3 regions of the Yersinia enterocolitica subsp. enterocolitica genome follow, and region 2 is predicted to be linked to each of the others. Evidence: predicted binding sites of a transcription regulator. Region 2 holds the regulator's gene; each other region holds the start of a gene.

Region 1 (11,171 bases), 580 kb from region 2:
TCGTGACGGTATTTAACTTGTGGCTGTTGTGTCATGGAAACCCTTTTGACGTCATCAGTGAATATGATTATCAAGTCTGTATTTATGGTCGTTTTCGCTTAAAGTTTAGCTTCAAAGTACTGCTACCAGCGACTTCGCCTTAGACTCAGATAGTCTTTTCAATGTATCACAATTGTAAAAAAAACCTAGGTAAGAGGCGGTGTTAATCCGGCAAATAGTGCATTGAATGATCTTTTTTCGAGCCGCCTCGCATGCCCACGACTTTAATTACATTTAGCTCAAAACCAAACGGAGAGTTGATGTTATCAAGAGGAGAAAGCTTGCCGGATGTTTCACGTTATTTCGAATATACTCGTGACTATTGTCTATATTCTATTCAGATTAATAACCCTATATATTTTAATACAATTTCTCCTTATTATCTAAATAGCTAAAAACTGACCTTAATTGGATTGATCGTTTAGCAAAACAGCTTTTCTATCGCTTATGGCACGTTTAATCCTAGACCTGGGATTAGAATTTATGGTGTGATGAGGCTTCAATAACAGGATAATACCGGTATACTTCTGCGACTTTAGATTCTGCCGACTGTGGAAAATGCTCCTACGAGGATGCTGTATAGCGCCATGACCCAAGACGCCTCACCGATTTTGACTTCATTGCTTGATACCGATGCATATAAACTTCATATGCAACAAGCAGTGTTTCATCGTTATCGCCATATTACCGTTGCCGCTGAGTTCCGCTGCCGTGGTGATGAGCTGCTGGGCGAGTATGCCGACGAAATCCGCCACCAGATAACATTGATGAGCCAATTGGCATTGACCGATGATGAGTATCAGTATCTCTCCGGTTTGCCCTTCTTTAAAAATGACTATCTCAATTGGCTACGGGCCTTTCGTTTTAATCCCGAGCAAGTCACTGTATCTGATAATGACGGTGAATTAGATATTCGTATTACTGGGTTATGGTGCGAAACAATCCTGTGGGAGGTGCCACTATTAGCGGTAATCAGTGAAATCGTCCATCGCCGCCGTTCTGCGCATGTCACGGCTGATCTGGCTGTTTCACAACTACGTAGCAAGCTTCAGCAATTTAACGCGCTCAGTGCTGATATTGATATAACCCACTTCAAGTTAATGGATTTTGGTACGCGTCGCCGTTTCTCACGCGAAATACAACATGCCATTGTCAGTCACTTAAAAGATGAATTCCCCTACCTGGTGGGCACCAGTAATTATGATTTAGCACGGAAATTGTCTTTAGATCCCGTGGGAACCCAAGCTCATGAATGGTTCCAGGCGCATCAACAAATTAGCCCGGTGCTGGCCAATAGCCAACGCGTCGCGTTACAAGCCTGGTTAGATGAGTATCCAAACCAACTTGGTGTGGCGTTAACCGACTGCATTACTATGGATGCATTCCTGCGCGATTTTGATAAAACATTTGCTGACCGCTATCAAGGATTGCGCCATGACTCGGGTGATCCGGTTGAATGGGGTGAAAAGGCTATCGCCCATTATGAAAAACTGGGTATTGACCCAATGAGTAAAACACTCGTGTTCTCAGATAATCTGGATCTGGAAAAAGCGCTGTCGCTATACCGCCACTTTTACCAACGGGTTAAGTTAGTATTTGGTATTGGTACACGTTTAACCTGTGATATTCCAGGTGTCAAGCCGCTGAATATCGTGATTAAACTGGTTGAGTGTAATGACAAACCGGTGGCTAAACTTTCTGATAGCCCAGGCAAAACTATTTGCCATGATCCCGCGTTTGTTGATGAATTACGTGAGGCATTCGCTCTGCCGTTGGTTAAAAAGGCCAGCTAATACGCAATTGCCGGGCGACAAATGCTTGCCCGGCCCCACTCTAATTTGAACTTTTTTCCTCGCTTTACTCTTCTATATTCCACTATTCAATCATTTCTCTGTTTGTGTCGTATATTTTTATGACAATGTTGCACTGAACTGATGATTTCTACTTGTGTCCTGCTCCGCCACAAGTAACATAGCAACATCCCCATTTCTTTGGGTTGTTAACTATTTCGATATTAAAATTATCCAAAACTATTAAAGAGAGAAATCTATGAGCGTAGTGCCTGTAGTCGACGTACTGCAAGGCCGTGCTGCGGTTGACAGTGAAGTCACCGTGCGCGGTTGGGTGCGTACCCGGAGAGATTCTAAAGCGGGTATCTCCTTCGTTGCCGTTTATGACGGTTCCTGCTTTGACCCGTTACAGGCCGTCGTAAATAATACTTTGCCTAATTATCAGGACGAAGTACTGCATTTAACTACCGGCTGTTCAGTAGAAGTGACTGGCACCGTAGTGGCATCACCGGGTGAAGGGCAGAGTTTTGAAATTCAGGCCACCGCTATCAAAGTGGTCGGTTGGGTTGATGATCCCGATACTTACCCAATGGCAGCAAAACGTCACAGTATCGAATACTTGCGTGAAGTCGCTCACTTGCGCCCGCGCACGAACCTGATCGGTGCAGTGGCTCGTGTTCGCCATACTTTGGCACAAGCTATTCACCGTTTCTTCGATGAGAACGGTTACTTTTGGGTTTCAACACCGCTAATCACGGCATCTGATACTGAAGGTGCGGGTGAAATGTTCCGTGTATCGACGTTAGATCTGGAAAACCTGCCGCGCACTGATACTGGCGCTGTCGATTTCAGTGAAGATTTCTTCGGTAAAGAAGCCTTCCTGACGGTATCCGGTCAGCTTAACGGCGAAACCTACGCCTGCGCGTTATCCAAAGTTTACACTTTCGGCCCGACTTTCCGTGCTGAAAACTCTAACACCAGCCGTCATCTGGCTGAGTTCTGGATGGTAGAGCCAGAAGTCGCCTTTGCGTCATTAGATGATGTCGCCGGTTTAGCAGAGAAAATGTTGAAATACGTCTTCCAAGCGGTGTTAAACGAACGTGCAGATGACATGAAATTCTTTGCCGAACGTGTGGATAAAGATGCGATTGATCGCTTGCAGCGCTTTGTCACCTCAGATTTTGCTCAGGTTGATTACACTGATGCTATTGAAATCTTGCTGGCATCAGGCCAGAAGTTTGAGAATGATGTCGCCTGGGGCATAGATTTGTCTTCTGAGCATGAGCGCTATTTAGCTGAGCAACACTTTAAAGCGCCAGTAGTGGTTAAAAACTATCCGAAAGATATCAAAGCTTTCTATATGCGGATGAACGAAGACGGTAAAACCGTGGCTGCGATGGATGTTCTCGCACCGGGTATTGGCGAAATCATCGGGGGTTCCCAACGTGAAGAGCGTTTAGATGTGCTGGATGCACGTCTGGCAGAAATGGGCCTCAATAAAGAAGATTATTGGTGGTATCGTGATCTGCGTCGCTATGGCACGGTGCCACATTCAGGCTTTGGCCTTGGATTTGAGCGTTTGATCTCATATGTAACAGGGGTTCAAAACGTTCGGGATGTCATTCCGTTCCCACGCACACCGAGAAATGCCAGTTTCTAAGTTAGTCATTTAGAAAAAAATTGTGATTTTGTATAAATAAAAGCCAGCCTTGCTGGCTTTTATCATTTTTTAAAGTTCGATCTGAGTCACAAAGTTCCCTGATATTTACATTTGGTAACACATAGTTTCTCAATGAAACATATTCAGGTAATTGGTAGCATTTTCGGTCTGGATTATAACCCTCGTGAATGGAACACTGCGTTCAGACACAGACGACACCAAACTCTCAACAATAGTTCCAAAAAAATTATTGGCGGCAGTGGCAGGTGTCCGAATAACACCAATGAGGGTAATAATAATGATGAAGCGCAATATTCTTGCAGTAGTAATCCCAGCATTGTTAGTAGCTGGTGCAGCTAATGCAGCAGAAATCTACAACAAAGACGGCAACAAACTTGACCTGTACGGTAAAGTTGACGCGCGTCACCAGTTCTCTGACAACGCTGGCCAAGACGGCGACGAATCTTATGTTCGTTTCGGCTTCAAAGGTGAAACCCAAATTACTGACCAACTGACCGGTTACGGCCAGTGGGAATACAACGTTCAGGCTAACCACGCTGAATCTCAAGGCGACAAAGGCAACAAAACCCGTCTGGGCTTTGCTGGTCTGAAATTTGCTGAATTCGGTTCATTCGACTACGGCCGTAACTACGGCGTAATCTATGATGTCAACGCATGGACTGACATGTTGCCAGTGTTCGGTGGTGATTCAATCTCCAACTCTGACAACTACATGACTGGCCGTTCTACTGGCTTGGCTACTTACCGTAACACCAACTTCTTCGGTCTGGTTGATGGCCTGAACTTTGCTCTGCAATATCAAGGCAAAAACGAAGATGGTCGTAATGGCACTACTACTGACGCAGCTGGTGTAGTAACTTCTTACGATAATCTGAAAGATCAGAATGGCGACGGCTTCGGTATCTCTTCTACTTATGATATCGGTTACGGCGTGAACTTCGGTGCTGGTTTCTCTTCTTCAAACCGTACTGATCAGCAAAAACGTTTCAGTACTGCTGAGGGCGATAAAGCTCAGGCATGGAACGTTGGTGCTAAATACGACGCAAACAACGTATACCTGGCTGTAATGTATGCTGAAACTCAGAACATGACTCCATATGGCGATGCTAACGATACTATCGCTAATAAGACTCGTGATATTGAAATCACTGCACAATACCAGTTTGACTTCGGTCTGCGCCCATCTTTAGGCTACGTTCAGTCTAAAGGGAAAGATCTTAACGCGAATGGCGATAACCAAGATCTGTTGAAATATGTTTCTGTAGGTTCTTACTACTACTTCAACAAAAACATGTCTACCTATGTTGATTACAAAATCAACTTGCTGGACGAAAATGACTTCACTCGTGCAAACGGTCTGAACACAGACGACGTTGTAGGTGTTGGCTTGGTTTACCAGTTCTAAGTTAAACTTAACCCGGCAGTTTATCTGCTGACCTAAGTTAAAAAAGACAGGGCCTCGGCTCTGTCTTTTTGTTTTTGTCCTTGGCTAAAATAGAGATATTGCGCTGCCGAATACACTATTTTGCCGATTTTTCACCCCGAATCCCCTCGCCTCACAACATTCATTTCTTTTTATCGCAAACGGTTGGCAAAGGCCGCAACTGGCGCTACCCTGATGGTTCTGTTTGCTTAACGCTAAGCCATGGAAGCCTCTGACATGTTTGAAAAAATCACTGCTGCACCTGCGGACCCGATTCTGGGCCTGACCGATATTTTCCGCGCGGATGACCGCCCTAATAAAATTAACCTGGGGATCGGTGTCTACAAAGACGAATCCGGGAAAACGCCGGTGCTGACCAGCGTCAAAAAAGCTGAGCAGTATTTGCTGGAAAATGAAGTCACCAAAAACTATCTGGGAATTGAAGGGCTGCCAGCTTTCGCCCATTGTACTCAGGAACTGCTGTTCGGTGCCAATAGCACGATTATTACTGATAAACGTGCCCGCACCGCTCAAACTCCTGGTGGTACGGGTGGCCTGCGTATCGCGGCTGATTTTATTGCCCATCAAACCAGTGCCAAACGTGTCTGGGTCAGTAATCCAAGCTGGCCGAATCATAAAAACATCTTCGCCGCAGCGGGGTTGGAAGTGGTTGAATATGCCTATTATGATGCCGCTAACCATGCTCTAGACTTCGATGGGCTATTAAATAGCCTGTCAGAAGCCCACGCAGGTGATGTCGTGTTGTTCCACGGCTGCTGCCATAACCCAACCGGGATTGACCCAACAGAAGCTCAGTGGAGACAATTAGCTGAACTGTCAGTGGCTAAAGGTTGGTTGCCACTGTTTGACTTCGCCTATCAAGGTTTTGCCAAAGGTTTGGAAGAAGATGCTCAAGGCCTGCGTATTTTTGCCACACAGCATCAAGAGCTGATCGTTTGCAGCTCTTATTCCAAAAACTTCGGTCTGTACAATGAACGTGTTGGCGCTTGTACCCTTGTTGCTGCAAACAGTGAAGTGGCTGATATCGCCTTTAGCCAGGTTAAAGCGGTTATCCGTGCTAACTATTCCAACCCTCCTGCTCACGGTGCGTCAGTGGTTGCGACCATACTGAGTGACAAAGCGCTACGGGCAATTTGGGAGCAAGAACTGACTGATATGCGTCAGCGCATTCATCGTATGCGTCAGTTGTTTGTTAACACCTTGCAAGAAAAAGGCGCTAAGCAAGATTTCAGCTTTATCATCAACCAGAATGGTATGTTCTCATTCAGTGGCCTGACCAAAGAACAAGTGCTGCGTCTGCGCAATGAGTTCGCGGTTTATGCAGTAAATTCTGGCCGTGTTAACGTGGCCGGTATGACGCCAGATAATATGGCGCCATTGTGTGAAGCTATCGTTGCTGTGCTTTAATTGAGTCATTGTGATTAATCTGTAAAAAGGGTGCCCCAGGCACCCTTTGTTTTATCTATCAGGCTAAAAATATTAATGAAATAAATACTTGGCAAATTCGTTCATCGGCATAGGTCGCCCATACATATAACCTTGCAGGTAATCCACTTTGTGGGCCTGTAAATAACGCATTTGAGTCTCGTTTTCGACACCCTCGGCAATAGTTTGCAACCCCAGCCGAGTCGCCAGATCAATCACATTGCCCACGATGTGGCTAGACAAAGCATCTGAACCAATCATGCCGACAAAACTTTGGTCAATCTTGAGGAAATCAACTTTAAACTTCTGCAAATAAGTCAAACTTGAATGCCCCGTGCCAAAGTCGTCAATAGCAATAAAGACGCCTAAAGCATGAAGCTCAGCAAATAATTTATCTGTAGTCGCATCGGCAACAATTAATTTCCGTTCAGTTAATTCCAGCGTGATATTTATTTTATTGCCACCGAAGGCTTGGATAAAATTACGGCAGTCATCTACCAGACTGAGATCACGGCAATGATTGGCACTGATATTAAAACCGAAGTGGAAGCCTTCAGGTAATTGATTTACGTAAGGTGCAAATTTGGCACTGACTTGTTGCATAATAGAACGAGTCATCGGCACGATAAGTTCACTGTCTTCTGCCATCGGAATAAATTGATTCGGTTGAATTAACCCCTGCCCCGGATGTTGCCAGCGCATTAAGACTTCACAGCCAATCCAGCATTGTTCTTTGCCACTGACAATCGGTTGCAGGTAAGGAATAAATTCGTTATTTTCTAACGCGTGTTTTAATACCTGGGTAGGTGATGCCGCCCTACCAGATAACCAGAAGACAAGTGCAGCTGACCCAACACTCATTAATATGAAGAAAATTAAGCTGCCACGGGCATATTGCCAAGCGTAAGCCAAATATTGTTGATTAGACAGTGCGGTGCTTAATGCATAAGCATACTTCTCTGAAGCTAAGTATAGCGGCTCCCCGCCGTTCGGCGGGTTACCAGAATGCACAATTCCAGCCGCATCCATCCATTTATCACCAACTCTCAGTTGTAACTCTATATCGCTACTCAATAAATTAAGAATACTACGCAGGTAATAGCCATCAACTGCAACCAGAATGCTGTAATTACCTCTCGCCAGGCGGTAAACCATCAAAGCGCGATCAGGTGTCACATCATTGCCTTGCATTAACTCTAATTGCCCATCAACAAATACATCTAAATCAAAAGGGGTGAAAAGTGGCCCATATATTGAAGAACAATAAATGTTACTGCCTTTGGCTAAAGAGACAGAGCGAACATCCGGAATCAATACCACCTGATCGCGCAAATTCTGTACCACTTGCAAACAAGGTTTTCCAAGCCCAGTTTCAACCTGAATAGCTGCATGCTGTAAATTACTAAATATTTGGTCGAAGCGCACCCTAGCCTGTAATAACTTAGCTTCAGCATTCTGATGCATATTGCTTTTTGTTTGCGCATAAATCACTACTGCGCCCAGCAACAGAAAAAGCAATAATACCATAGAAGAAAAACCGAGCCGGGACAGGAATTTATTCGGTCTGAAACGACGAAATGGCATAGTGGATTCCATTGAAAGGCGCTCGTTAATACTACGAACTCAAACGGCAGAAAAATGACTGCCGAGTCAATATCAGTTATATCTTTCAGCCATGCTACGCCTTATGGATATCTCAGAGGTGATACTTACTTGATGAACACCGTCATTATCTTCATAGTTCGCAGAAATAGCTGATTATGACTTCACAAAATGCTTTAACAGCTCATTAAATATAATATAAAAAAGGCACCGAATGGCGCCCTTCTTGTTATTCCATGCTGTCACTCTGCTAAGAGTTTATAACACTAAGCAGTTGCTGTTACCAAACAGCAGGTTCTTCGCGTATAAACGGATTAGTCTGCCGTTCATGTCCCAGCGTCGACATTGGGCCATGACCTGGAATAAATGTCATGTCATCTCCCAAAGGTAACAGTTTAGTTCGGATGGAATTAATCAGTTGCTGATGGTCACCACGCGGGAAATCACTGCGCCCAACTCCACCACTAAAAATAACATCGCCAACTAACGCCAAACGATCTTTTTGATCAATAAAGACGATATGCCCCGGCGTATGTCCTGGACAATGCAAAACTGAGAGCTCGATTGCACCCACAGTAATTTTATCGCCCTCTTCCAGCCAACGTGTTGGCGTGAAGGCCTCACATTCGCTCAACCCGAACATTCTACTTTGAGCGGGTAGTCCTTCTAGCCAGAAGGTATCTTCTTTTTCTGGCCCATAAATCGGCACCTGAAAATGCGCAGCTAATTCAGCGGCGGCACCCACATGATCCAAATGGCCGTGGGTCAATAAAATCTGGTTAATCTGAATATTGTGACGAGCAACTTCTGCAATGATCTTGGCGGCTTCACCACCTGGGTCAACAAGGGCGGCCTGCCCTGTTTCTTCACACCAGATAAGTGTGCAATTTTGGCTAAAGGCCGTCACTGGAATAATTTGATATTTCATAAAACTCCAACCCCAGTGCCCTGGGTATAGATTCAAAGCACTGGCATAAAAATACATATTACCAGGATCGTGTTGGCCCAGTATCAATATGCACAAAGTTACTGCGAGGGTAATATCCTACACCACCAGCGCGCATTTTTAATGCTGCTTTACGGATATTACTCAATTGAATGCCTTCAATATGGAAATCCATTGCCCGCCCTTGTGTGTGGAAGCTGTGTTTGGCCACACCACGGCTCCGTTCACGTAGCTCATTATTAGTATCAAGCGAGCGGTAACCTGAAATCAGCTGCACCGGTTTAGTTGTACCGAGAAGGCCTTGCAGGCGGTATAGCTGATCGAAGAGACGAGGATCAATGGTTTTTACTTTATTGGCCCGATAATCGCGGAATAAATGATTCAAACGGGAAAGTTCATCTTTGTTATAGCTTCTACCGTCAAAAAACTCGGCTTTTATGGACTCACCTGTATTCAGGTTATTCAGGGTCAAGATGCGTGGACGAGGAGTCGAAAGGGTAGCAAATGCTTGCCCTGGGAGCAGCGACATCCCGAGTGCTACCCCGCCTAACGCTAGCCATTTACGGCGATAATTATCAATTTTATCCATGATCTCTGTTAATACCTGGCAAGAATGTCAAAAGTAAGCACTGCCCCTTATTACTTGAAGCCGCAACTGTATTGGCTGCAACCCAATTGCTTTGGGTATCTATGTGCCGTCCCGAACCATAACCGCCTACGGAAAACCAGTCAACCCGCATTCGGCACGCATTCACTGTGCGTTTAGTCCAGGTTTATAGGGCACCCGCTGAGGAACCCCATAAGACAACCCGATATTGAGACCATTAGTTATTGAGTTTTACTGCATTTATTGCAGCAAAAGTTCGGCTTGATGGGAGATTTGTGAACCTGATCTCACCGTCATATCATAATTGTAAATATCTGTTCTAAACTGCGGTTTACCGTCATCAGCCACCCATGCCGTCAGGTAATAGAGTTGTACCGGCACGCGTTGGCGGATGTTGACATAAGTAGTATCGCCTTGTTTCAAGGTCGAGGATACCCGAGCATCATTCCAGCCGGCATCCTGCAACAGCATATTGGCTAAATCAGAGGCTTTATTCACCCGAACACAACCAGAGCTCAGCGCGCGGATATCTTTCTGGAACAAGCCATGGTTCGGCGTGTCATGCAAATAGATTGCATCTGAGCTTGGCATATTGAATTTGAACCGCCCCAAGGAGTTGCTGGCACCTGGTGCCTGGCGCAAGCGGTACGGGAAATTGTTCGGTGAAATCATGCTCCAGTCAATCATCGAAGGATCGACGACTTCAGCATCATTACTCCAACCGGACAAGACGGTATAGCCATGACGCTGGAAATAGCTGGAATCGTAACGTGCTTTCGGCACGATATCCTGACGCACCAGAGAGGTCGGCACGTTCCACGGCGGGTTCACCACCACATTATTCAGCGCACTACTCATTAATGGTGTTTTACGGCTTGGGCGACCCACAATCACACGGGATGAAAGCACCTGTGTGCCATTTTTATAATAATTCAGCGAATAGTTTGGAATGTTAACCATGATGCCGTTATCCACCCGCCCCGGCAAAATGCGCAAACGCTGAATATTCAATGCTAACAATGTCGCCCTTGTCTGCGGAGAAACATTCAACCACTCACGCGTCCGGGCACCGATAACGCCATCATCACTCAGACCATGCCAGCGTTGAAAACGTTTGACTGCCTCCATTAGCTCTGGCGTATAGACATTGTCGGTCACTGTAGCCGTCACTGGCGCAGAGGATGGAGCAACCACGCCACTGGTCACCGGCGTATCTGCAACAGGTGCCGCTGATGGACTAACCACCAGGCTGTGGGCCTGGGCGCGGCTTTTCTCTTCATCGACGGAGAGGTCATCATTCACCACCGCCACCGCCGGATTATCAACCGGAATGACTTCCGGAGTTTGTACCGGCGCTGACACAACCGGATGCAACATGCCGGTTCTGTCGAGAATCTCCCGTAAAGCAGGTATATCGTCGCTTAGCTGGCCTGGGCGTAAACTCGGGCCATTGGCCATTTGTGGCCACGGGCGGCGGTCGGCTAGCATCTCTTTCAGCGCCTGATGCATTTTTTCATATTGAGGATGCTGAGGTGCCAGGGACGCCAGATATGGAGCAGTAGTACCCTCATGCACCGCCTGCTGCCAACGGTTTAAAATCGTAGCAGGTGGCATCGCCATCTTGTACGGCACATTGC
Region 2 (11,171 bases):
CCAGCTTTCAGCAGGTTCGTCAGCATTTCTTCGGATTCGGTTTTTGGACCGATAGTACAAACAATTTTAGTCTTTTTCATGACGGATTTTTTCTACAAGTTGTGATGGATTAAAAGCGAATATTCCGTTAAATACAGCAACGGAGTGGAATTTGATTAGTGTCTGGTGTAGCGAAACGTGACCAAGAAGCAAAACATTACTAAGAATAGATGACAGTTGCGGAAGTTGAGTGGAAAACTTTAGCACGAGGCTAAACGCATGATCGATATACGATGGCGTAAATGTGAGTTGTATTTTTTTAGCGTATCGGCAGATCAAGATGCTGAAACCATTCAACTGAAACGACGGTTCGTATTATAAGCGGTAAGTCGCGGGAAATGAAATAGAAAACAGAAACTCATTGCCGATTTTTATAAAAATGGGTCATTAGTCGCGCAAACCTTGCGAATAACGCTTAGTTTGTTGCGCAACAAAAAAGGTTTTTAACAATTTTAACAAAATGAAGCTGGAATAATTGTTGAGAACAACATCAACAGATTGCAGGGGATTAAGTCAGATTGATTAGCGCAGGGAGATAATCGGAAATAAGAGAGTGGTGCGTTCTAATGGACTCGAACCATCGACCCCCACCATGTCAAGGTGGTGCTCTAACCAACTGAGCTAAGAACGCATTGAAAAACTAGCAATTTACCATTTCAGGATAATGCGAGAGTGGTGCGTCCGAATGGACTCGAACCATCGACCCCCACCATGTCAAGGTGGTGCTCTAACCAACTGAGCTACGGACGCACATGATACTCTTGGCATTCTAATAACTTGGCATTCTAATAATAAGATTGGTGCGTCCGAATGGACTCGAACCATCGACCCCCACCATGTCAAGGTGGTGCTCTAACCAACTGAGCTACGGACGCACATTCTATCCTTCTTATCTTGAAGCCGTAGCGTTGTTAGCTGCTCTAACTCACCAGAATCACTGACTTGTGTCAGTTCAACGGGACTCGCTCGTTTGCTGCCTGGCTACAACTCCAATTACTTGGATATAATTATCTCTATCTTCACTCTTATTATTCGCCATCAATGCTGACAGCGGGGACGAATATTAACGAGCCGCCCGTCCTCTGGCAAGGAGAAAAACATAATATTCATCGCAAACTCACGTAATTGCTGCGCTTTTACTCATTGCGCTGTTTTTTTCTCCAGCTTTTCTTATTTGGCGGGGCATTAATCACTGAGATGAGCGTCAGCAATTAATGCCCATAATGACAAGCGCTTAGTGTGCCGCTTTTTGCAAAATAAAAGCAGATGGCTGCTTTTGTAACCAGCGGATGCGTAGCGCCATCAGTATAGCTGCCGAGGTCAGGCCGATAACGAACCCGATCCAGAAACCACTTGGCCCCATCGCGGGCACAATATAATTGGTCAAACCGAGTAAATAACCACTCGGTAGCCCCAACAACCAGTAGGCGGTGAAGGTAATAAAGAAGATAGAGCGGGTATCTTTATAACCGCGTAATACGCCGCTGCCGATCACCTGAATTGCATCAGACAATTGGTAAAGTGCTGCCAATAACATTAAGTGTGAGGCCATTACCACCACTTCAGGTGTCTTGTTATAAAGCAGCGCGATATGTTCGCGAAATACCACAGTAAATATCGCGGTGACACACGCCAACATTAGACCCACAGCAATACTGGTATAAGCAGCAACTCTGGCATCGTCAACCGAACCCTGACCAAGACGAAAACCGACACGAATGGTCGCGGCGACACTCAATGACATCGGTAACATAAACATCAATGAACTAAAGTTGAGGGCAATCTGGTGCCCAGCCACCGCGACAATGCCCAGCGGAGAAACCAGTAATGCGACAACCGCGAACAACGTTACTTCAAAAAACAGCGCCAGCGCAACCGGCAGCCCAAGACCCCCGAGGCGTTTCATGACTTGCCAGTCCGGTGCAGCAAATCCTTTTTCCAGTTTGATATCTTGCTGTGAGCGCGCGCGCGTCACATACCAACGCATCATTAAGAACATCACCCAATAAACCGTTCCGGTTGCCACCCCGCAACCGACACCGCCTAATGCCGGAGCACCAAATTTACCGTAGATGAAAATATAGTTAATGGGAATGTTAACCAGTAAACCAATAAATCCAATCACCATCCCAGGTTTGGTTTTGGATAGCCCTTCACACTGATTGCGTAGCACCTGAAAGAAGAGATAGCCCGGCGCGCCCCACATAATGGCATGCAGGAAACCAACGGCTTTATCTGCCAGTACCGGATCAATATTATGCATGCGCATAATGATGTGGTCGCTATTATAGATGACCACCATAATTAATACCGAGACACAGAATGCCAGCCAAAAGCCCTGTCTGACCTGATGAGCAATTTGGTTGCGCCGCCCGGAGCCATTAAGTTGAGCAACTGTCGGCGTTAACGCCAACAATAATCCGTGACCAAATAAGATAGCCGGTAACCAGATTGAGGTCCCCACCGCCACCGCAGCCATATCGGTTGCACTGACAGAACCGGCCATTATAGTGTCAACCACCCCCATGGCGGTTTGGGACAATTGCGCGATAACAACAGGAATAGCGAGAGCCAACAAGCTACGCGCTTCGACGATATACTTCTGCACGTATGCACCTTTATCTACCCATCGTTCTTCACGATGCATGGGTATAACCTAGTTATAATTTCAGTAGCGATAATTTATCGTTTTGTAACCGATAAATAAAATAGCGGGAAAACATAATACTCTCGGAACACGAAGAGTATAAAAGATTGTACCTCCTCGCAGTGCTTAAGCAATCCTTGTCATTCAGTTTCAATGAAATAACGCGAATACAGATTTTTAGTCTAAGTGGTTTGGTTTTCCTGATCTTCTGAGGCAAAATCAGGGCAGTGAAACTTTTTTTCTACAGATTTTTTTACAGATAAGAGGCATGGCGTATGTTTACCGGTATTGTTCAAGGCACCGCGCCAGTGGTTGCCATTGACGAGAAATCCAACTTCCGCACCCATGTGGTCGAAATGCCAACTGAGATGTTACCTGAATTAGCATTAGGTGCTTCAGTGGCCCACAATGGCTGCTGTTTGACAGTGACTGAGGTTAATGGAAATCGAGTCAGTTTTGATTTAATGAAGGAAACGCTGCGTATTACCAATTTGGGTGATATTAAAGTAGGCGATGTAGTTAATCTGGAGCGGGCCGCTAAATTTAGTGATGAAATTGGCGGCCATCTTATGTCCGGTCATATTATTTGTACCGCTGAAATAGCCAAAATATATACCTCAGAAAATAACCGTCAGATCTGGTTTCGACTGCCCAGCGACGATTTAATGAAATATGTATTACACAAAGGCTTTATCGGTATTGATGGCATCAGTCTGACCATTGGCGAGGTGGTGGGTAACCGTTTTTGCGTTCATTTGATTCCGGAAACACTGGCGCGAACCACATTAGGTAAAAAGCGACTGGGGCATCGGGTGAATATTGAAATAGACCCCCAAACACAGGCTGTAGTGGATACCGTTGAGCGGGTATTGGCGCAACGCGAAATTGCTCCGGTAGCAGCAGCTGAAAAAGTCGCTCGCGTATAAAATAATAAAAGGCAGGGCTGATGTGCTCCTGCCTTTTTAAGTCTGTCTTTTTAAAAGAGTATCACGTTAGATATTAACGAGCGACCCGAATACCGCCTTCTACCCCATTGGGGCTGAATAATACCTGCCACAATTGAATATCTCTGGCGCGGAATGCACCGGCACAGGCATTCAGATAATAGCTAAACATCCGCTCAAATCGAGGCGAGTAATTCTCAGCTAATTTTGGCCATGCGGCTTGGAAACGTTCATACCAGGCCATCAATGTTCGGTCGTAATCGGCCCCGAAATTATGCCAATCTTCCATGATGAAATAAGGCTCGCTGGCCTTGGCAATATGTTGTACCGACGGCAAACACCCATTGGGGAAAATATACTTATTAATCCACGGGTCAACACTCAGGTCAGTACGATTAGCGCCGATGGTATGTAGCAGAAATAAACCGTCAGGTTTTAAATTACGTTTAACTATCTCAAAATAGGTGCTGTAATTTTTAGGCCCAACATGTTCGAACATTCCCACCGAGACAATACGATCGAATTGTTCATCCAGGTCGCGATAATCTTGCAGCAAAATAGTGACATCCAAACCTTCACAGCGTTTTTGTGCCAATTTTTGCTGTTCAGCTGAAATAGTGACACCTGAAACCGACACCCCGAAATGGCGCGCGGCGTAAGCGGCTAGCCCACCCCAGCCACAACCGATATCGAGCAGCTTCATACCCGGTGCTAATTGCAGCTTCTCACAGATCATCTGCAATTTATTTTCCTGCGCTTGTTCAAGGGTGGCCGCATCTTTCCAATAGGCGCAAGAATATTGCATATTGGGGTCGAGCATTAGGCTAAACAGATCATTACCGAGATCGTAATGTTCTTTGCCGACAATCCAAGCTCGTTTCTTCGATTGCAAATTGATAATACGTGCGGCAGCAATGCGTAAAGTATCTTTGAAATGGTGTGGAAGTTGATGCTCCAGACCAGCTCTGAGAACGCGCTGGAAGAAAATATCCAGCCGATCGCATTCCCACCAGCCATCCATATAACTCTCACCTAATGCCAAAGATCCTTCTTGTAATACCCGCTTAAAGAAGTCTGGATTATTAACTCTAATATCGAAGGGACGTGAGCCATTGATTTCAATATCAGCGCGGCTCAGCATTTCTTGTACAATGCGAAACCACGGATTTTCTTGAATACTCTGGTCTTCTATACAGGATGAACTCATAGCTTCTCCATCACTTTCTTCTGACTTATGACCCGCGATAAAAACTATATGCGCAGATACATACCAATAAAGTTGGTGTTTGGTATCCATTACGGACAGAGGAAGATTAAGAAGAAACCCTAATTTAGGGCTGCTCATCCATAAGAGTAAATGTGACGCAATCCACGCGTCCAGCAAGTGCTTAAGATAATGCTTTTTTTAAATGATATTATAATCGGTTAAACCGAGTATAGGCTTGCCGGGAAGCTTTCTCAATACTAAATCTTTCCCGGCCAAAATTTCACTTAGTGACTATTTTTACAAGGAATTATGACTCCACGCAATTATAGTCATTATTATTAGTATGGACTTTTTCTTTCCTCAACGCATAACAATGAATGCCATATCCCAATGCGGCTAAAGCTACCGTTGACAGCATCACAGTGACGGTTGCCAGCAAAGGTTGGCTGATATAGGCCGACACCATCATGCTGGCAATAAAACACAAGCCCAGTTGTAGTGTGTTTTGCAACGCTGCTGCTTTACCCGTACTGGCAGGAAAGGGCATTAATGCATTTGCTACGGTAATAGGGTAGCAGGCACCATTCACAAGCGCCATTAAGCAGAACGGAATAAGTAAGGTCACCAGTGTTGGCGTCGTCAGCGTTGCTATCAGATAAAGTGCAATCATACTGATAGCATAACCGGCCAACAGCCACGGCAGTAGGGTGTTACCCTTGATTCGACTCAATGCACTACGGCAACCAAATCCCCCCAGTAGAAAGGCTACTGTTTGTGGAACATAACTCAAACCAATGACATTCGGGCTATATCCCATATCACCTAAAATAAAAGGTGAACCCGTTAGCCAGGCAAAAAAAACCGGCACTGCATGCAGCAAACATCATCACGTTGCCGCTGAATACCGGAGACTTCAGTAACTGCCAGAAACTAATGGCGTTTTTGCTTCTATCTACGTTATCCGGCGCTGTTTTTTTCCGTTCCTTAAGCAAGGCGGTCGGAATCAGTAGCAGCAGGGTAATCGCCAATAGCACGACAAAAATTGAGCGCCAGCTGAAATGGTTTAATAACCAGGCACCCAGTAATGGCGCGAGCGCAGGGGATAACGCCACTAATGGCATAATGGTCGCAAATACTCGGTTGGCCTTGCCGTCGCGATAGCGATCGACCACTAAGGCTTGCCAGCTCACCGCAGCGGAACAGACCCCCACCGCCTGAATAAAGCGCAAAACCAATAACTGCGCCGCAGTTTCAACCCATAAAATCCCCAGGCAGCCGATAGCAAATAACCCTAACCCTGCTAACAGCACCGGTTTGCGGCCTATTTTGTCCGAAACGGGTCCCCAGATAAGTTGGGCGATCGCGAAACCCGCGAGAAAGATACTAAGGCTGGCGCTGATGGAGCCGGCGGAGGTTTGGAGTTCTTGTTGCATGGCACCAAAGGCGGGCAAATACATGTCAGTGGCCAGATACCCCAACATGCTCAAACCGGCCAGGTAGAACATGAAGCTCGATGTTGTTTTCATTGTTGTTTCTCATTATATCCTTCGTCCTTGAAACCGCAGGGGTGTTAGCTGCTCTTACTTACCCGCATCACTTATTGATATAAGCTCATCGGGATGTGTTCGTTTGCTGCCTGCCTGTGGTTCCAATGACTTTGGCTAAATTATAGTTTTTGCAGGTAAAACTTTTGTTATCGAAAATTAATTGCGGGGGCATTCTAACGACGCGATATTCTGTTGTGAAACGGTAATATTTGCGCCATGCTATCAAAAAAATTGATGTCAAAAATTCCGTTTAAAGGAAGCGCAAAACCATGTGGTCAGAATACTCATTAGATGTGGTGGATGCTGTTGCGCGCACCGGGAGTTTCAGCGCTGCTGCGCAAGAATTGCACCGCGTACCGTCTGCGATAAGTTATACCGTGCGTCAATTGGAGGAGTGGTTGGCTGTGCCGCTATTTGCGCGCCGCCATCGGGATGTAGAATTGACCGAAGCAGGCAAAGTTTTTATTAAAGAATCGCGTGATGTTATCAAAAAAATGAATGACACACGTCGTCAATGTCAACAAGTGGCGAATGGCTGGCGCGGGCAATTAAATATCGTGGTCGATAAAATTGTCAAACCTCAGCGAAGCCGCCGTTTAGTGCTGGATTTTTATCGCCATTTTCCCGATATCGAATTGCGGGTGCGTTATGAAGTCTTTAACGGCGTTTGGGATGCGCTGGCGGATGGGCAAGCGGATATGGCCATTGGTGCGACGCGTGCCATCCCGGTTGGCGGGCGGTTCGTCTTCCGTGACATGGGTTTTCTGACCTGGCATTGCGTAGTAAGTATCAATCACCCTTTAGCGCAGCTAACCGGGCCACTTAACGACGATCAGTTGCGGCCTTATCCCTCCCTCTGTTTAGAGGATACTGCGCGAAATTTGCCGAAACGAGATACCTGGACGTTGGATAACCAACAGCGATTAGTGGCACCGGATTGGGCGACGGGCATAGACTGTCTGTGTGAGGGGTTATGTATTGGCATGGTGCCCGCTCATATGGTATCGCCCCTGATTGCACAAGGGAAACTGGCAGCCTTAACACTCGCTGACCCCTTACCTGCTAGCCCGTGTTGCTTGACGTGGGAGCAGAATAACCATTCCCCGGCCTTAGCCTGGATGTTGGAATATTTGGGTGACAGTGTCACGTTAAATGATGAGTGGCTAAGAGATGCTAATGGCACGGATAATGAGCTTCGGCAGAATTAGCCGCCGGTAACAGGGCGCTACCGGCAGACTAAATGTTTAGCGATGATAACTGTGCTTAGCGACGATAATCGCGGAATGGGCCATCAGCAACAGAACGACGTTCGACTAGTTTTGGATGTACTTCAATGGTTTGAGGGTCTTCGCGTTTGCTGACAATTCTGTCGAGCAACATAGCAAAAGCCGTTTCACCCAATCGCTCTTTCGGCTGATGAATGGTGGTCAACGCCGGCGAGAAATAGCGCGCATTACGCACATTGTCATACCCGATCACCGAAATATCTTGTGGTACACGCAAACCTAATTCATCTGCGGCGCATATCGCGCCCATTGCCATAATATCGCCACCACAGAATACAGCAGTCGGACGATGCTTTTGTGTCAGAATTTGATGCATGGCTTTATAGCCGGATTCTGGCTCAAAATCACCTTGAACCACCCATTCTTCTCGCAGGGTGATGTTGGCCTCCTCTAATGCTTTTAGGAAGCCCTGATGGCGACCGCCACCGGTATTACGCGATAGCTGGCCGGGGATAGCCCCGATATCGCGGTGACCACGCTCAATAAGATAACGGCCAGCTAAATAACCGCCTTCGAATGCATTATCAATAATCGAATCGGTAAAATCGCCACGGGCGGTTCCCCAATCCATCACTACCATTGGAATATTGCGATAATCCTCTAACATTCCCAGTAGCTGTTCCGGATATTCAGAACACATCACCAATAAGCCATCAACACGCTTTTGTGCCAGCATCGCCAAATAGGCTTTTTGCTTGTCCAGATTATTATGAGAGTTACATAAAATCAGAGTGTAGCCTTTGCTATAACAGCTATTTTCAACCGCTTCGATCACTTCAGCAAAATAGGGGGCTTCGCTGGATGTCGCCAACAAGCCAATTGATTTAGTGTGATTAACTTTCAAACTGCGCGCCACAGCACTCGGTGAATAATGCAGTTCTTTAATGGCTGCCCACACAGCGGCCTTGGTGTTTTCGGCGACGAAACGAGTTTTGTTGATAACGTGCGAAACGGTGGTAGTAGACACACCCGCGTGTTTGGCCACATCTTTAATCGTTGCCATAAAAAGAATGACTCCTAAGCTCACCTGTTACAGCAGGTAAGTATTATGTTAATCGTTTGCCTGCATGACTCGAACACCGCTCAGACAGAAACAAGATAGTAGGCTGGAGAGCTAAGTCAGATGGTCGTCTGAGAGTATTTATTAGACGTTATTAGTCGGCATACAGTTATGAACTGCGAATTTTGGCTGATCTGGAGGAAAAGTGGAAGAGGTAATCAATGTTATAAAGTGCGTAATGGGCACAAGATTTTTTTTCTTAACTGTGGGAAAATAATTTAACGCACTAACTATGTGCCTTTACCCTACTAAAATAAACCGGCTGAGGAGTTCTTATGGATACCAATCTGAAAATGTCGCTGATTACGACTGTTGGTGCACTGGCGATGATTATTGCCTTTAGCTTCGTGGCGGTCATGAATTAATTAAGCCGCGTGCCGGTGTGAAGTGATAAGTAGGGCGGTTAACCCGCCCTTAATTATTTCTGTTGGTAATATGATTACCCGGCGTCTTTTGCTTCTTGTCTTATCAGGCTAAGTTTTTCTCAACGAAAGACCAATTCACCAGCGCCCAGAAATTCTCCAGATATTTTGGTCGCGCATTACGATAATCAATATAGTAAGCGTGCTCCCATACATCCACAGTTAACAATGGCTTATCAGCGGTCGTCAGCGGTGTCGCCGCATTTGATGTGCTGACAATAGCTAACGTGCCATCCGTTTTTTTGACCAGCCAGGTCCAGCCCGCGCCAAAGTTTTTTACCGCCGCATCAGTAAATTGCGCTTTAAATTCAGCAAAAGATCCAAAGGATTGATTAATGGCATCGGCGACTTTTCCTGTCGGCTCGCCGCCGCCATTAGGTGATAAACAGTGCCAGTAAAAGGTGTGGTTCCAAACTTGAGCTGCATTGTTAAAAATACCGCCACTGGAGGTTTTGACAATCTCCTCCAAGGATTTACCTGCAAACTCAGTATCCTTGATCAGGTTATTGAGGTTTACCACATAGGTGTTGTGGTGCTTGCCGTAATGGTATTCCAGCGTTTCAGCAGAAATGTGCGGTTCCAGTGCATTTTGTGCATAAGGTAATGCCGGTAATTCAAAAGACATAGCTCTCTCCTTTCGGGGTTGCTCAGGGTGTTTGCTCCTCAAATCCGAACGTTAGCTCACTAAGATGTGGTGAGGAGCGGTTAAAATCGTAATTGTTGTATTTTTATTGTGGGCATTAATTTTAACAACTTTTAACAGGAATGACAGGCATAACCATATTATTTGATGGGATATTGGCTGGTTGAAGTTTGACAGGTATGTTTGACAGGTATACAAGCACCCGATAGGGCTACCGGGTGCGGTGCTTGGTTTAGCGGATAGTTTTCGGTGTCACAACACGACGAGCGCCGACATAATGATCTTGCCAGTAGTCGTTGTCTAGCATGCTGATACGAATTTCTTCACCGGTGCGTGGTGACTGAATAAATTTGCCGTTGCCTAAATAAACGCCGACATGATCAGCAACACCGCGATTAGCAATATTGAAGAACACTAAATCACCACTTTCTAATTCAGCGCGTTTAACCGGTGCTGCATCGCGCAAATGATACATTTCATTAGCAGTACGTGGCATTTTTATTCTGATGACATCTTTATAGGCGTAGTAAATAAGCCCGCTGCAATCAAAACCGGTATTAGGGGAGGTGCCACCCCAGCGATAAGGTTTCCCTACTTGCTTCATCAGTTTGCTCATTGCGGTCTGTTTAGCATGCTGATAGCGCTTTTTATGCGCAGGGCTGAGTTTTATTTTACTATTTGCTACTAATTCGGTCGCGGCTTTACCTTGGGTTTTATTGCGATGGCGACCGTAAGCCACTTTTTCGGTTTTTTTAACTGCCGCTTTTTTATTGCTAGCAGTTTTAATATTCGTTTTTTTGCTACTAGTGACTTTTGGGCTGGTAGGTTTGCTGACTTCCTGTGCCTTTTTCTTAATGGTTTTGCTGGCGGTAGCTGCCGTTTTCTTTTTATCGTTGTTGGTCGCTATTTTATTTGTCACATTTTTACTATTGGTTTTGTTGTTATCAATTTTGGCTTTTTTAGTATTTTTATCAGCTTTACGCTTTTTACGGTCATCAGGACTGGCCTGACTGACTTGGCCTTTTTTTTGCTCAGCCGAGACGTGAGCCTGCGGCGACGCATGTGCGAGGTTTAGAAATAGCTGGGTAAACAGCAGCACAAACAGCGTAAGTATTAAACGCATAATAACGCTACCAACCTTGGCCCTGAAATGAAGATGAAGAGTCACAGTATTGCCGAAACTCCGGATATAAAAAAGCGGAGAGCTACAGGATTTTAGTCGATATTGTGAGAAAACGTTAATGGCGTCGCAATTGTCGTTTTTTCACACGGCTAATGAACTTAAATCAACCATACGTCAACGAGTTAGTCGACCCGAATTTCTGGTATCCCTCAGTGAAGATAATAATGAAGAGAAGGGATCAAAAATGTTATTC
Region 3 (11,171 bases), 900 kb from region 2:
CATTAATTGATACCCACCGGAATCGTCAATTTTTATACCGTTCTCTATTTTTTCAGTTAATACTTTCTTATGAATATCAATGTATTTTATTTCATCTAAAGCGTAAAAGTTCTGTCTGAACTTATCTAATTGTTCTAATTCATCTTTACTGGCAAAGCCTGAAGCGCTAACATAGTTCAATTCGTTATACTTATTGATCTTGTCTTTAAATTTATTTTTTTTCCCTTTATTTGCATAATAAAGATACAGCACACCTAAATTAATTTGTCTTTTTATAGATAAATTTAAATCCAATGCTAGCGTTAAATTCTGACTACTATGAGAGGCATTATCAATATTATATTTAATTGAATTATTCATTAACCATAATTTATTTTCTACCTTATTTACATACCATTTCTTACTAAATTCCAATGCTTGGTGGGGTTTAATTGTTGTAAATTCAGGATTATTAGCGCTCACATATTGTAGAGTTAATAATTCCTGCCTACTTTTAAGATAATATTTACTATCTGCAATGTTTTTTAATATTTCCCTATTGGTGAGTTCATCACTGCCAGAGTCAAAGAACGTTGTTAATGAGGCCTTAGGATCTGAGCTAATTTCTACAGGTGAAACCCGACCTTGTGATAATAAATCCAATGTTTGGATTGCATTTTTAGCTCGTGCGTTTAATGATTCTAATTCAGGATTGTAGCATGGTATATCTTTATATTTTTCCGGTGGTGTACCTTTCAATAGAGAAAGTGGTGCCCCCTTAAATGGACTAATATAACCCCTATAACTTAGATCTTTAATTACCCCATGTTCAACTTGATATTTTAATATTCTATTAATATCCTTTTTTAACTCTCTAAATACACTATCGATACTATAGTTTTCAATGTGAACATTGAAAACTATAGTATCGGAATTTATTTCCACAACTATGTTTTTCACCTTATTTGAGTTATCATCTAAAGCAAAATCAATAATTCTAGCCGTATTTTTTGAATTATCTATATCAAATATTATTTGATTTTCCTTCATAGATTTTAAGACATAGGCCTCTTCACCATCACGCGCAACTTTCCAGACGCTATCATCATTTTTATGATTTGGATTCTCTTCGAATTTGATATGATCGACCGAAAAGTCAAAATTTGCCACGAGGGTGTCTTTAACTGATTGATTAAAGTAGCCTTCCTTAGTTAATAATTTGTCTACATGGCGCTTAAATTCAGCGTAATTATCATAAACTTTAGCACCATTATTAGGATCAAAAAAAGTCCAATAAGTAGAAGTTCTATCTTTAATAACAGAAATTGCCATAGCATGTGTAGGTGATAAAAGTGACACATAAACACTTTTATCTATATTAGCTAAATTTGACATCAGTACGTTATATTCAGCCTCTCTCTCTGTTAAAGAATTAGTCATTACTTGCTGTTTATAATCCTCATTTCCAATACCAAATGGATATAAGCCTCTTTTTAATAAAAAAGCACCATAATTATCATGATATCTTTTCTTTTCAGCCAGAATAGCCTCTCCTAATAATAATGCAAAATCTTTTGATGTTATCATGAAGTTTTCATTTTCCCCCTCATCTCTCCCATCCAATTTTTTATAAAACCCCATCAAAATATTATCTGCTAATGAATCTATTTTATAACTATTTCCTTTTCCATTTATTTTAGTGGAGTTTATTATTTTTTCAAACTCCTCACTATTGTCAGCAACATATTTATTTATAATGCCAACTAATTTTTTACATTTTACTTTCCCATATACCGCACCTTCTTTTATCTCAGAATAAAATTTCAATACATCAACATTTGTTACCATTGATTTTTCTGAATGAAGAAAATTAATTATATTTTTAAAATCAACTCTGAGCTTGACATGATTACCAAGTATATTTTGGCTATATTGCATTTTCTGCAACAATTCCAGCTCGGTGTAAAGAAATTGCCGATGATATTGCATTAATAACTTACGCTTAATATCAGTTGGATCTCTATTCGATATTGCCGCATTTTTTTTATAACTATCTATTGCCTGTTGCAGCCAGTTGAAATATCTCTTTCCACCGCCTACACCATAATTTCTTTCCTCCATAAGAAATTTTGCTGATAAAGCATAGCATATTCCATTGTGAAACTGTTTAGCCGCTTTTTCGTCACCCTGACTAATTGTGTAATATCCTATTTCGAAAATTGACTTTTTTAATTTCACAAGTAAATCATTAGCCTGATTAAAATAGAATGACTCCTCTTTTATATATCCCACATCCACCTCAAATTAATAAATTACCTTATATTAAGCATACATTAGCGCAGATTCTAAAATAAAAATAATTTTATTATAGAATCTATTTAACTTAAATCATAACGCAGGCGTGATATATTACTTAAAATAATAATTAATAATTATTTTAAAAAGCAACATATTATCAATTTAGATATAATTTTATGTTATCTTTAACGTGGCTTATAACCACTATTGGAGAAACAACAAATTATCCAATAAGTGGTTATCGACGATATTACTTCAATGCACCGGAAAGGAACTGCTGCAAGCGAGGGCTTTTAGGATTACCAAATAGCTCGGCGGGCGGGCCTTCTTCTTCGATTAATCCTTTGTGCAAGAAAATAACATGACTGGAAACATGGCGGGCGAACTCCATTTCGTGGGTCACCACTACCATGGTTTTCCCCTCTTCTGCCAGTTTCTGCATAATTCGTAGAACTTCCCCGACCAATTCTGGATCCAGCGCAGAAGTCGGCTCATCAAATAGTAATACATCCGGCTCCATCGCCAATGCTCGCGCAATAGAGACACGTTGCTGTTGACCACCGGAAAGATGTACTGGATATTTGGCTCGCGCACGCTCATCAATACCGACTTTATCCAGATAACGGATAGCACGCTCTTTGGCTACTGATTTACTCAGCCCTAATACCTGCACCGGCGCTTCCATCACATTTTCTAATACTGTCATATGGCTCCATAAATTAAAATGCTGGAATACCATCGTCAGCCGAGTGCGTAGTAATTGCAGCTCTTTTTTATCAAAAACCTTTAATTGTCCGTCTTTATCGCGCACCAGTCGAATATCTTGATTATTGACACTGATCGACCCTTCGCTGGGTTTTTCCAGGAAGTTGATACAACGTAAAAAGGTACTTTTCCCCGATCCAGACGAACCAATAATAGAAATAACGTCCCCCGCTTTGGCTGAGAGTGAAACGCCTTTTAACACCTCATGTTCCCCATAATGCTTATGCAATTCGGTCACCGACAGTTTGGTTTCAGCTATTTTAGGTTTTAGTGTGTCAGTCATAGTTTTTAATGTGTCAGTCATAAGGTTCTCCGTACTTAATGCGATGCCTGAGGTTTTATATGTGCCAGCCAACGTTTCTCTGCCTGGCGGAATAGGCTAATTAGTGTAAAGGAGATAATCAGATAAAGTACGGCAGCAATACCAAAAGCATAAAACGGCTGATATGTCGCAGCGTTAATATCACGCGCTATTTTCAGTATATCTGGCACAGTGGCGGTAAAAGCCAACGCGGTAGAATGCAGCATTAAAATAACTTCATTACTATAGGCGGGTAAAGCAATACGCAATGCGGAAGGTAAAATAATGCAGCGATACATTTTAAAGCGCGAGAAACCATAGGCTCTTGCTGCTTCAATTTCACCGTGTGGTACTGATCGAATAGCACCGGCGAATATCTCGGTGGTGTAAGCACAGGTATTTAGCGTCAATGCCAAAATAGTACAATTCAATCCACTGCGGAAGAAAGCATTAAGTAGATCGTTGCCTCGGACTATCTCCAGGCTGTACATACCGGAATAGAATACCAACAATTGCACGTATAACGGCGTACCGCGAAAGATATAAGTAAATATCCACACTGGTAAGCGAATCCAGCGCCGCTCGGCGACACGCGCTACCGCCAACGGAATAGCAAGCAACCCGCCCATCACAACTGAGGAGATTAATAGCCATAGTGTTACGGCCATGCCGGTAAATCGATAACCGTCACTCCAAAGCAGGGCTTGCCAATATTGATGTAGGATTTCAATCATAGTTCGGCCCTCTTCACTCCGTGGGAATAGCGCCGTTCCAGCCACAGTAAAATACCATTGGATAAGGTGGTAAAAATGAGATAAACCACGCCAGCCACCAATGCGAAGAAAAATGGTTGATAAGTCCCCTTTCCAGCCAACTGAGTTGCTTTAACGACATCATTCAATCCCAAAATAGAGACTAAAGCTGTCGCCTTGAGAATAACTTGCCAATTATTACCAATGCCTGGCAACGCATAACGCATCATGGCAGGAAACATAATTCTGCGGAAAATCTGGCTGGAAGAGAAACCAAATGCTCTGGCGGCTTCAATCTGGCCGGTTGGAACCGCCATATAAGCGCCACGGAATGTTTCAGTGAAATAAGCACCATAGATAAAACCGAGGGTGATAATCCCAGCTGAAAGGGGATCAATATTGATTTGTTCAAAACCAAGGGATTCAGTAATGCTATTTAGGGCTATCTGCAAACCATAAAAGATAAGCAACATCAAAACTAAATCAGGGACACCACGTATCAACGTGGTGTAGCACTCAAATAAGCCAGATAACAGCCGATTTGACGATAATTTCCCACCGGCACCTATTAAGCCGATAATCACTGATAGCAGCACTGAGCACAGTGCTAGCTCCAGTGTCACCAGCGCACCTTCAAATATCAGTTTGGAATATCCATCCAGCATCTGGGTTATCCTATTCTACTGAGTAAGGAGTCTGGTTAATTACTTTGGCTAGTCGCTATAACGGCCCCTGCCTATTTAGGCAGAGGCTGTTACAACAAGCGGGATTAACCGCCGTAAACATCAAAGTCGAAATATTTTTTCGCGAGCTTGTCGTAGGTACCATCTTGGCGCATTTCTGCAAAGGCTTTATCCAGCGCCGCTTTCAGTTCTGCGTCATCTTTACGCAGGCCCATACCCGTACCTACACCAAAGAATTCATCATTTTTAACTGATGGGCCAGCGAAGGCATAACCCTTCCCTGCTTCTTGTTTCAGGAAACCCTCACTGCCAGCGACTTCATCCTGGAAAGCAGCATCAATGCGGCCAGAGCTTAAGTCGGAATAAATCAAATCCTGATTCTGATAGGCGACAACATCAATGCCTTTTGGCTGCCACTCAGCATTAGCAAATGCTTCCTGAGTCGAGCCTTGTAATACACCAACACGTTTGCCTTTCAATGCCACCAATGTTGGCTCAATTTTGCTGTCTTTTGGCGCGATCAAACGAGCATTAGCTGCATAAAGTTTGTCGGTGAAGGCGATTTCTTTTTGGCGTTTTTCAGTAATTGAAAGTGAAGAGATAATGGCATCGATCTTTTTAGCTTTCAGCGATGGAATAAGTGCATCGAAATCACTTTCAACAAAAGTACATTTAGTATCAATACGATTACATAACTCTTTGGCGATATCGATATCAAAACCTACCAACTCACCACTGGCATTTTTTGATTCGAAAGGAGCATAAGTTGGATCTGTACCAATTTTGATATCTTTAGGAATAGCAGCAAAAGCAGTGCTGGCAGCAGCCAATGCTAATACGAGAGGCAGAACCAAAATTTTCTTATTCATACATAACCCTCAAATTGATTTTCGATGCCACAAAGCGCGTTAGTTTTCTGTACAACCCTTAGCGTCCATAAATCTACGTTTCCATAAATCGATGTGCAGTAATCGTGCCAGTAATCATTGGCGGAAAAAGCAAATTCCATTACCGCTTACCTGGCACCACAACCACTAAAAGTGGGCATAGGGTCGTAGGGAGAAGCTGAATACGAAATCTATGCAACAGTACGCAGTCTGAAACAGCATCATTGTGGTGCATAATACGCCCCATTTCAGTGCGATGTTGCACAAATGTATCAATTGAGGGAGAAATGTTAACTAGTGCCTTGCCAACGAATAAATAGATCTTCGGGCAACTCAATATCGAATTGATCGATAACCCGATTAACCGTTTGATCGACCAGGTCTTGGATAGTCTGTGGGCGGTGATAAAACGCTGGCATCGGCGGCATAATGACCGCGCCCAACTCAGCAGCTTGTACCATTAGCCGTAAATGGCCTAAATGCAGCGGCGTTTCACGCACGCACAGCACCAGTGGGCGACGCTCTTTCAATATCACATCAGCGGCGCGAGTCAATAAACCATCGGTATAGCTATGGACAATGCCAGATAGTGTTTTGATTGAACAAGGTAAAATGACCATCCCACAGGTTTTGAATGACCCCGAGGAAACACAAGCTGCAATATCGCGCGAATCGTGCACCACATCCGCTAGCGCCTGCACATCCTTGACGCTGAAATCTGTTTCAAGTGCTAACGTCTGGCGTGCCGCATTACTGAGAATCAAATGGGTTTCTATGCCCTCGACCTGCTTTAGCACCTGTAACAAGCGAACACCATAAATGGCACCGCTGGCACCGCTAATGCCAATAATAAGTCGTTTCATGGGAAAGTCCCTCAAGCTAGCTTTATGCCTTATAAATTAAGCATAACATAAAGAAATATGGCGAGACTTTGCCGTATCCGAGATCAATTAGCAAATATCGCCCGCCAATTTAGCCCTAACATCCTGAGTTCTGTTGGCAACAAAAAAGGTGCACCGCGCCTGCACGCTGGTTGCACCTTTTTGATTCACACTCGCCTTTTCACTAAGTATCCCCAATAGATTTCAAGACACAGGAAGGCGGCAAGCGAAAAAATCCCGATAAGCTTACATAAGTAAGTGATTCGGATGACAAATCGGTCAGGAACCGATTTGAACGCTGCTTGCAGCGGCCTCGCAGAGGTGAGGCCCATGGACGGGCCGAGTAACGAATGTAGCCAACACACCTGCGACTTGAAAGATGATGGGGATTACCCTTCGTTATGCATCTCCAGGTTTTCCGCTTCGTTATGACTACGTAATGCTTGCGCATCGTCGTTACGTAACGATTCCAGATACTCCAGATAGCTTTGATCCACATCTTTAGTCACGTAAACGCCGTTAAAGACTGAGCACTCGAACTGAGTAATATCTGGGTTATCTTCGCGTACCGCCTCGATAAGGTCACTAAGATCCTGGAAAATCAGTGCATCCGCACCAATCAACTGACGAATCTCATCCACTTCACGCCCATGTGCAATTAATTCATTAGCACTTGGCATATCGATGCCATACACATTCGGGAAACGAATTTCAGGAGCGGCAGAGGCGAAATATACTTTCTTCGCTCCAGCTTCACGTGCCATTTCAACGATCTGTTCTGACGTGGTACCGCGCACAATAGAGTCATCCACCAATAACACGTTCTTATCGCGGAATTCTGCACGGTTGGCATTTAGCTTACGGCGCACAGATTTACGGCGTTCCTGCTGGCCCGGCATGATAAAGGTACGGCCAACATAGCGGTTTTTCACAAACCCCTGGCGGTAGGGCTTATCCAGAATACGAGCGATCTCCAGCGCGATATCACAGGAAGTTTCCGGGATAGGAATAACAACATCGATATCCAGGTCTTCCCACTGTTTGGCAATTTTTGCGCCTAACTTCTGGCCCATACGCACACGCGCACTGTAAACAGAAATTTTATCCATAAAGGAGTCGGGGCGAGCAAAATAAACATACTCAAACAAGCATGGATTGTATTTCGGATTTTCAGCACATTGGCGAGTGAATAATTGGCCTTTCTCGGTGATATACACCGCTTCACCCGGTGCAACATCACGCAGGAATTCGAAACCAAGGGTATCTAACGCCACACTTTCAGAAGCGACCATGTATTCATTACGACCATCAGCGAGGGTGCGTTTCCCCATAACCAGCGGACGAATACCGTTAGGGTCACGGAAAGCAACCATACCATGACCTATGATCATCGCGACGCAAGCATAGGCACCACGAATCAATTGATGTGTGGCGGCAACAGCGGCAAAAATGTTGTCAGATTCCAACGGATAATGCTGGAAACGGTCCAATTCGCTGGCAAAAATATTCAGCAGAATTTCTGAGTCAGAAGTGGTGTTCACATGACGGCGAGAAACTTCGAATAATTCCTTTCTCAGCTGGTGAGCGTTAGTCAGATTACCGTTATGGGCCAAAGTGATGCCAAACGGTGAGTTAACGTAGAAAGGTTGAGCCTCGGAAGCACTGGAGCTGCCTGCTGTTGGGTAACGAACATGGCCAATACCCATATTCCCCTGTAAGCGCAGCATATGCCGGGTTTCAAATACATCCTTCACCAAGCCGTTTGCTTTACGCAGCCGGAACCCATTATGGGCATCAATGGTAACGATGCCCGCAGCATCTTGGCCTCGGTGCTGAAGCACCGTCAACGCATCATAAATCGACTGGTTTACCGGTGCAAAACCGGCGATACCGACAATACCGCACATGTTGTCTTTTCCTCATAAGCCGCTCCGAATCGGTAATTGATTCGGTAAGAAACTCGACGTGCTCTGTAGGTAGTCAAAGAACCACCTGATGATATAACTGAACTGCGGGATTAATTGTGACTGCTTCCAGTCAACACTTTGCGAGAAGCCGGTAAACGTATCCAGAAAGAACAACATGGCCGAGACAATCAGAACGCCTCGCAGCGCACCAAAACAGATGCCCAGCACCCTGTCAGTTCCTGATAGCCCCGTACGTTCAACCAGCGAACCTATCACATAGTTAACAATAGCCCCGACGATCAATGTCGCGATGAACAAAATGCCGATGGCAATTCCGTTACGAACCACTTCATCCTCAAAACGGGTGAAGTAGATAGCAAGGTAACTGTAAAAATGGCTGGCAACAAAAAACGCACATCCCCATGTTACAAGTGACAATGCTTCACGGACAAAACCCCGGATTAAGCTGACTAAAGCAGAAAATCCGATAATCCCTATAATGACGTAATCAATCCAGACCATAGCTATTCCAATGACGAAATCGCCGCTGCATCCTGTTCGCGGCGAATTCTAACAGAAAAAGAAAACGTTTGCGTAGAGGAATTATTACCGGCGACAAATTAAAGTGCGGCGATTTTAAAAATAACAATCGCCGCACAAACTTAGTGTTAAAACCCCTATAAACTCTGATGTCTTAACCCTTATTCAAACATTAACGCCCCGTGCCATAGGGCTTAACCTGCCCATTCAGACCACTTAATGAGTTAAGCTCCTGCAAGGCCGATTGCAGTTTCTGTTTTGACGCATCAGGCCCGACATACACACGGGTAATCTGCCCCTGAACCGGCGTCGCAGGCACGGTAAATGCGCGATGACCTGATAAACGCAGCGTCGCAACAATTTCATTCACTTTGGCCGCATTTTTCAGCGCCCCCAGTTGGACGACATAGGCCTGCCCCACTGGCGCTTTTTCTTCAGCGACCGGTTTACTTTCTGGTTGTACTTGCGGTTTAACCTCAGGTTTTGGCTTAACTTCCTGCGGCTTTTTCTCGACTGGTACTGGCTTAACCTCGGCTGGCTTTTTCTCGACAGGTTTCACTTCAACCGGCTTACTTTGTACCGGTGGCGGTGCCACGATAGTCGGTTCAGACGGCAGGTTACCGGCATCATTAGCGGCCTGAGAGGCGGAATCATCTTTAGGGACTGCCACGGCTTGCGCTGCACCTTCCGGCGGCGCAATAGGCAGGGGCTGGCTGACCGGTGGAACCGCATCAATCTCCTGACTATCACCGGGTTTTGGCACTAATGGGATGGCAGCAAACTCATCCTCATAATGCTTCTTTTTACCATCCAGCAGCCCCGGCAGTACAATCACGCCCAACGCCACCAGAATTATGGTCCCGACTAAACGGTTCTGGAACTTACTTGCCACTCGCACTCCCCATTTCAATGTCTTGATAAACTCAAGCTGTTACAAATCCATTGCTGCCATCACATGAGCAACCGTATGGAAAGAGCCACAGACAATGACCACATCCTGTGGTTCTGCATCCTGCATGGCCTGACGCCAGGCAGTTTCGACATCACTAAACTGACGTGATTGCGCCAAATGCTCGGCTAATTGCTCCGCGCTGGCCCCGCGCGGCCCTTCCAGCGGCGCACAGTACCATTCATCGACTTGCTCAGATAAACACGCCAGCGTACCACCAATATCTTTATCCGATAACATTCCAACCACCGCGCGCACTTTTCCCTGTTTTGGCAGTTGAGCCAGTTTATCAGTCAAATAACGCGCTGCATGCGGATTGTGAGCAACATCCAAAATCAACAACGGCTGCTCACTGATTATCTGAAAACGCCCCGGTAAACTGGCGGCCTGTAGCCCCTGCCGAATCACGTCTTCGCTCAATGACAATCCAGAATAATGCAATACTGCCAGAGCCGTCGCAGCATTAGCCAGTGGCACATTCGGTAATGGCAAATCGTTCAGTTGGCGATCACCGCATAGCCAGTTCCAGCCGTTTTTAGGTTGATCAAAGGAGCCATGTTGGCTGAACTGCCAGGCAATATCGCGTTGATACAGGTGCGCACCGAGTGTTGCCGCAACATCTGTAATCGACTGCGGCATATCAGGTTCCCCAACGACTGCCGGTTTACCCGCACGGAAGACACCGGCTTTCTCGCGGCCAATGCTTTCTCTGTCGAAGCCCAACCAGTCAGTATGGTCTATGGCAATACTGGTAATAGCCGCAACATCAGAATCGACTATATTGGTCGCATCCAAACGCCCACCCAACCCCACTTCCAGAATCACCACATCAAGCTTAGCCTGCTTAAATAGTTGCAGGGCAGATAAGGTGCCAAACTCGAAGTAAGTCAGTGAGATATCTTCGCGCCCAGCTTCAATTTTAGCAAAAGAATGGCTGTGCTCCGCTTCAGGCAATTCTTGCCCCTGAATACGAACGCGCTCGGTGTAACGCAAAAGATGAGGTGAGCTGTAAACCCCGACCCGTAGACCCGCCGCCAGTAAAATTGATTCCAGGGTACAACAGGTGGTGCCCTTGCCATTCGTACCGGCAACGGTAAAAACTTTAGGAGCAGGCTTAAGCAAATCCAAACGCTCAGCAACCTGTTTAACACGTTCCAATCCCAGCTCGATTGGCTGAGAATGCAAGCGCTCAAGATAGTAAAGCCACGCGGCCAAAGGCGACGTGGCTT

The links. Region 2 encodes PurR, which represses purine synthesis genes. Its sites were predicted from a motif close to CANGCAAACGTTTGCNTG; they were not measured.
Positions count from the first base shown of each region.
Region 1: FGL26_RS07335 (amino acid aminotransferase) is a predicted target of PurR. The motif match lies at 5,088-5,105, and genes of this name have one in related genera.
Region 3: cvpA (colicin V production protein) is a predicted target of PurR. The motif match lies at 9,033-9,050, and genes of this name have one in related genera.

Region 1 covers NZ_LR590469.1:1,526,234-1,537,404, forward strand. Annotated here, with positions in the region: gene pepN (aminopeptidase N) at 1-35, opposite strand, end outside; gene pncB (nicotinate phosphoribosyltransferase) at 627-1,832, shown strand; gene asnS (asparagine--tRNA ligase) at 2,089-3,489, shown strand; gene ompF (porin OmpF) at 3,791-4,915, shown strand; gene FGL26_RS07335 (amino acid aminotransferase) at 5,171-6,361, shown strand; gene FGL26_RS07340 (EAL domain-containing protein) at 6,434-7,963, opposite strand; gene FGL26_RS07345 (MBL fold metallo-hydrolase) at 8,262-8,909, opposite strand; gene mepK (peptidoglycan L,D-endopeptidase MepK) at 8,968-9,516, opposite strand; gene ldtD (L,D-transpeptidase) at 9,775-11,171, opposite strand, start outside.
Region 2 covers NZ_LR590469.1:944,597-955,767, forward strand. Annotated here, with positions in the region: gene pykF (pyruvate kinase PykF) at 1-80, opposite strand, end outside; tRNA gene FGL26_RS04385 (tRNA-Val) at 594-670, opposite strand; tRNA gene FGL26_RS04390 (tRNA-Val) at 713-789, opposite strand; tRNA gene FGL26_RS04395 (tRNA-Val) at 838-914, opposite strand; gene FGL26_RS04400 (MATE family efflux transporter) at 1,274-2,647, opposite strand; gene FGL26_RS04410 (riboflavin synthase) at 2,962-3,612, shown strand; gene cfa (cyclopropane fatty acyl phospholipid synthase) at 3,686-4,837, opposite strand; partial or broken gene punC (purine nucleoside transporter PunC) at 5,145-6,363, opposite strand; gene punR (DNA-binding transcriptional activator PunR) at 6,654-7,592, shown strand; gene purR (HTH-type transcriptional repressor PurR) at 7,648-8,673, opposite strand; gene cydH (cytochrome bd-I oxidase subunit CydH) at 9,006-9,095, shown strand; gene sodB (superoxide dismutase [Fe]) at 9,199-9,777, opposite strand; gene FGL26_RS04445 (C40 family peptidase) at 10,028-10,918, opposite strand.
Region 3 covers NZ_LR590469.1:1,846,176-1,857,346, forward strand. Annotated here, with positions in the region: gene FGL26_RS08680 (hypothetical protein) at 1-2,271, opposite strand, end outside; gene hisP (histidine ABC transporter ATP-binding protein HisP) at 2,528-3,325, opposite strand; gene FGL26_RS08690 (ABC transporter permease) at 3,361-4,077, opposite strand; gene FGL26_RS08695 (histidine ABC transporter permease HisQ) at 4,074-4,760, opposite strand; gene hisJ (histidine ABC transporter substrate-binding protein HisJ) at 4,865-5,647, opposite strand; gene FGL26_RS08710 (UbiX family flavin prenyltransferase) at 5,956-6,528, opposite strand; gene purF (amidophosphoribosyltransferase) at 6,936-8,453, opposite strand; gene cvpA (colicin V production protein) at 8,466-8,975, opposite strand; gene dedD (cell division protein DedD) at 9,166-9,885, opposite strand; gene folC (bifunctional tetrahydrofolate synthase/dihydrofolate synthase) at 9,925-11,171, opposite strand, start outside.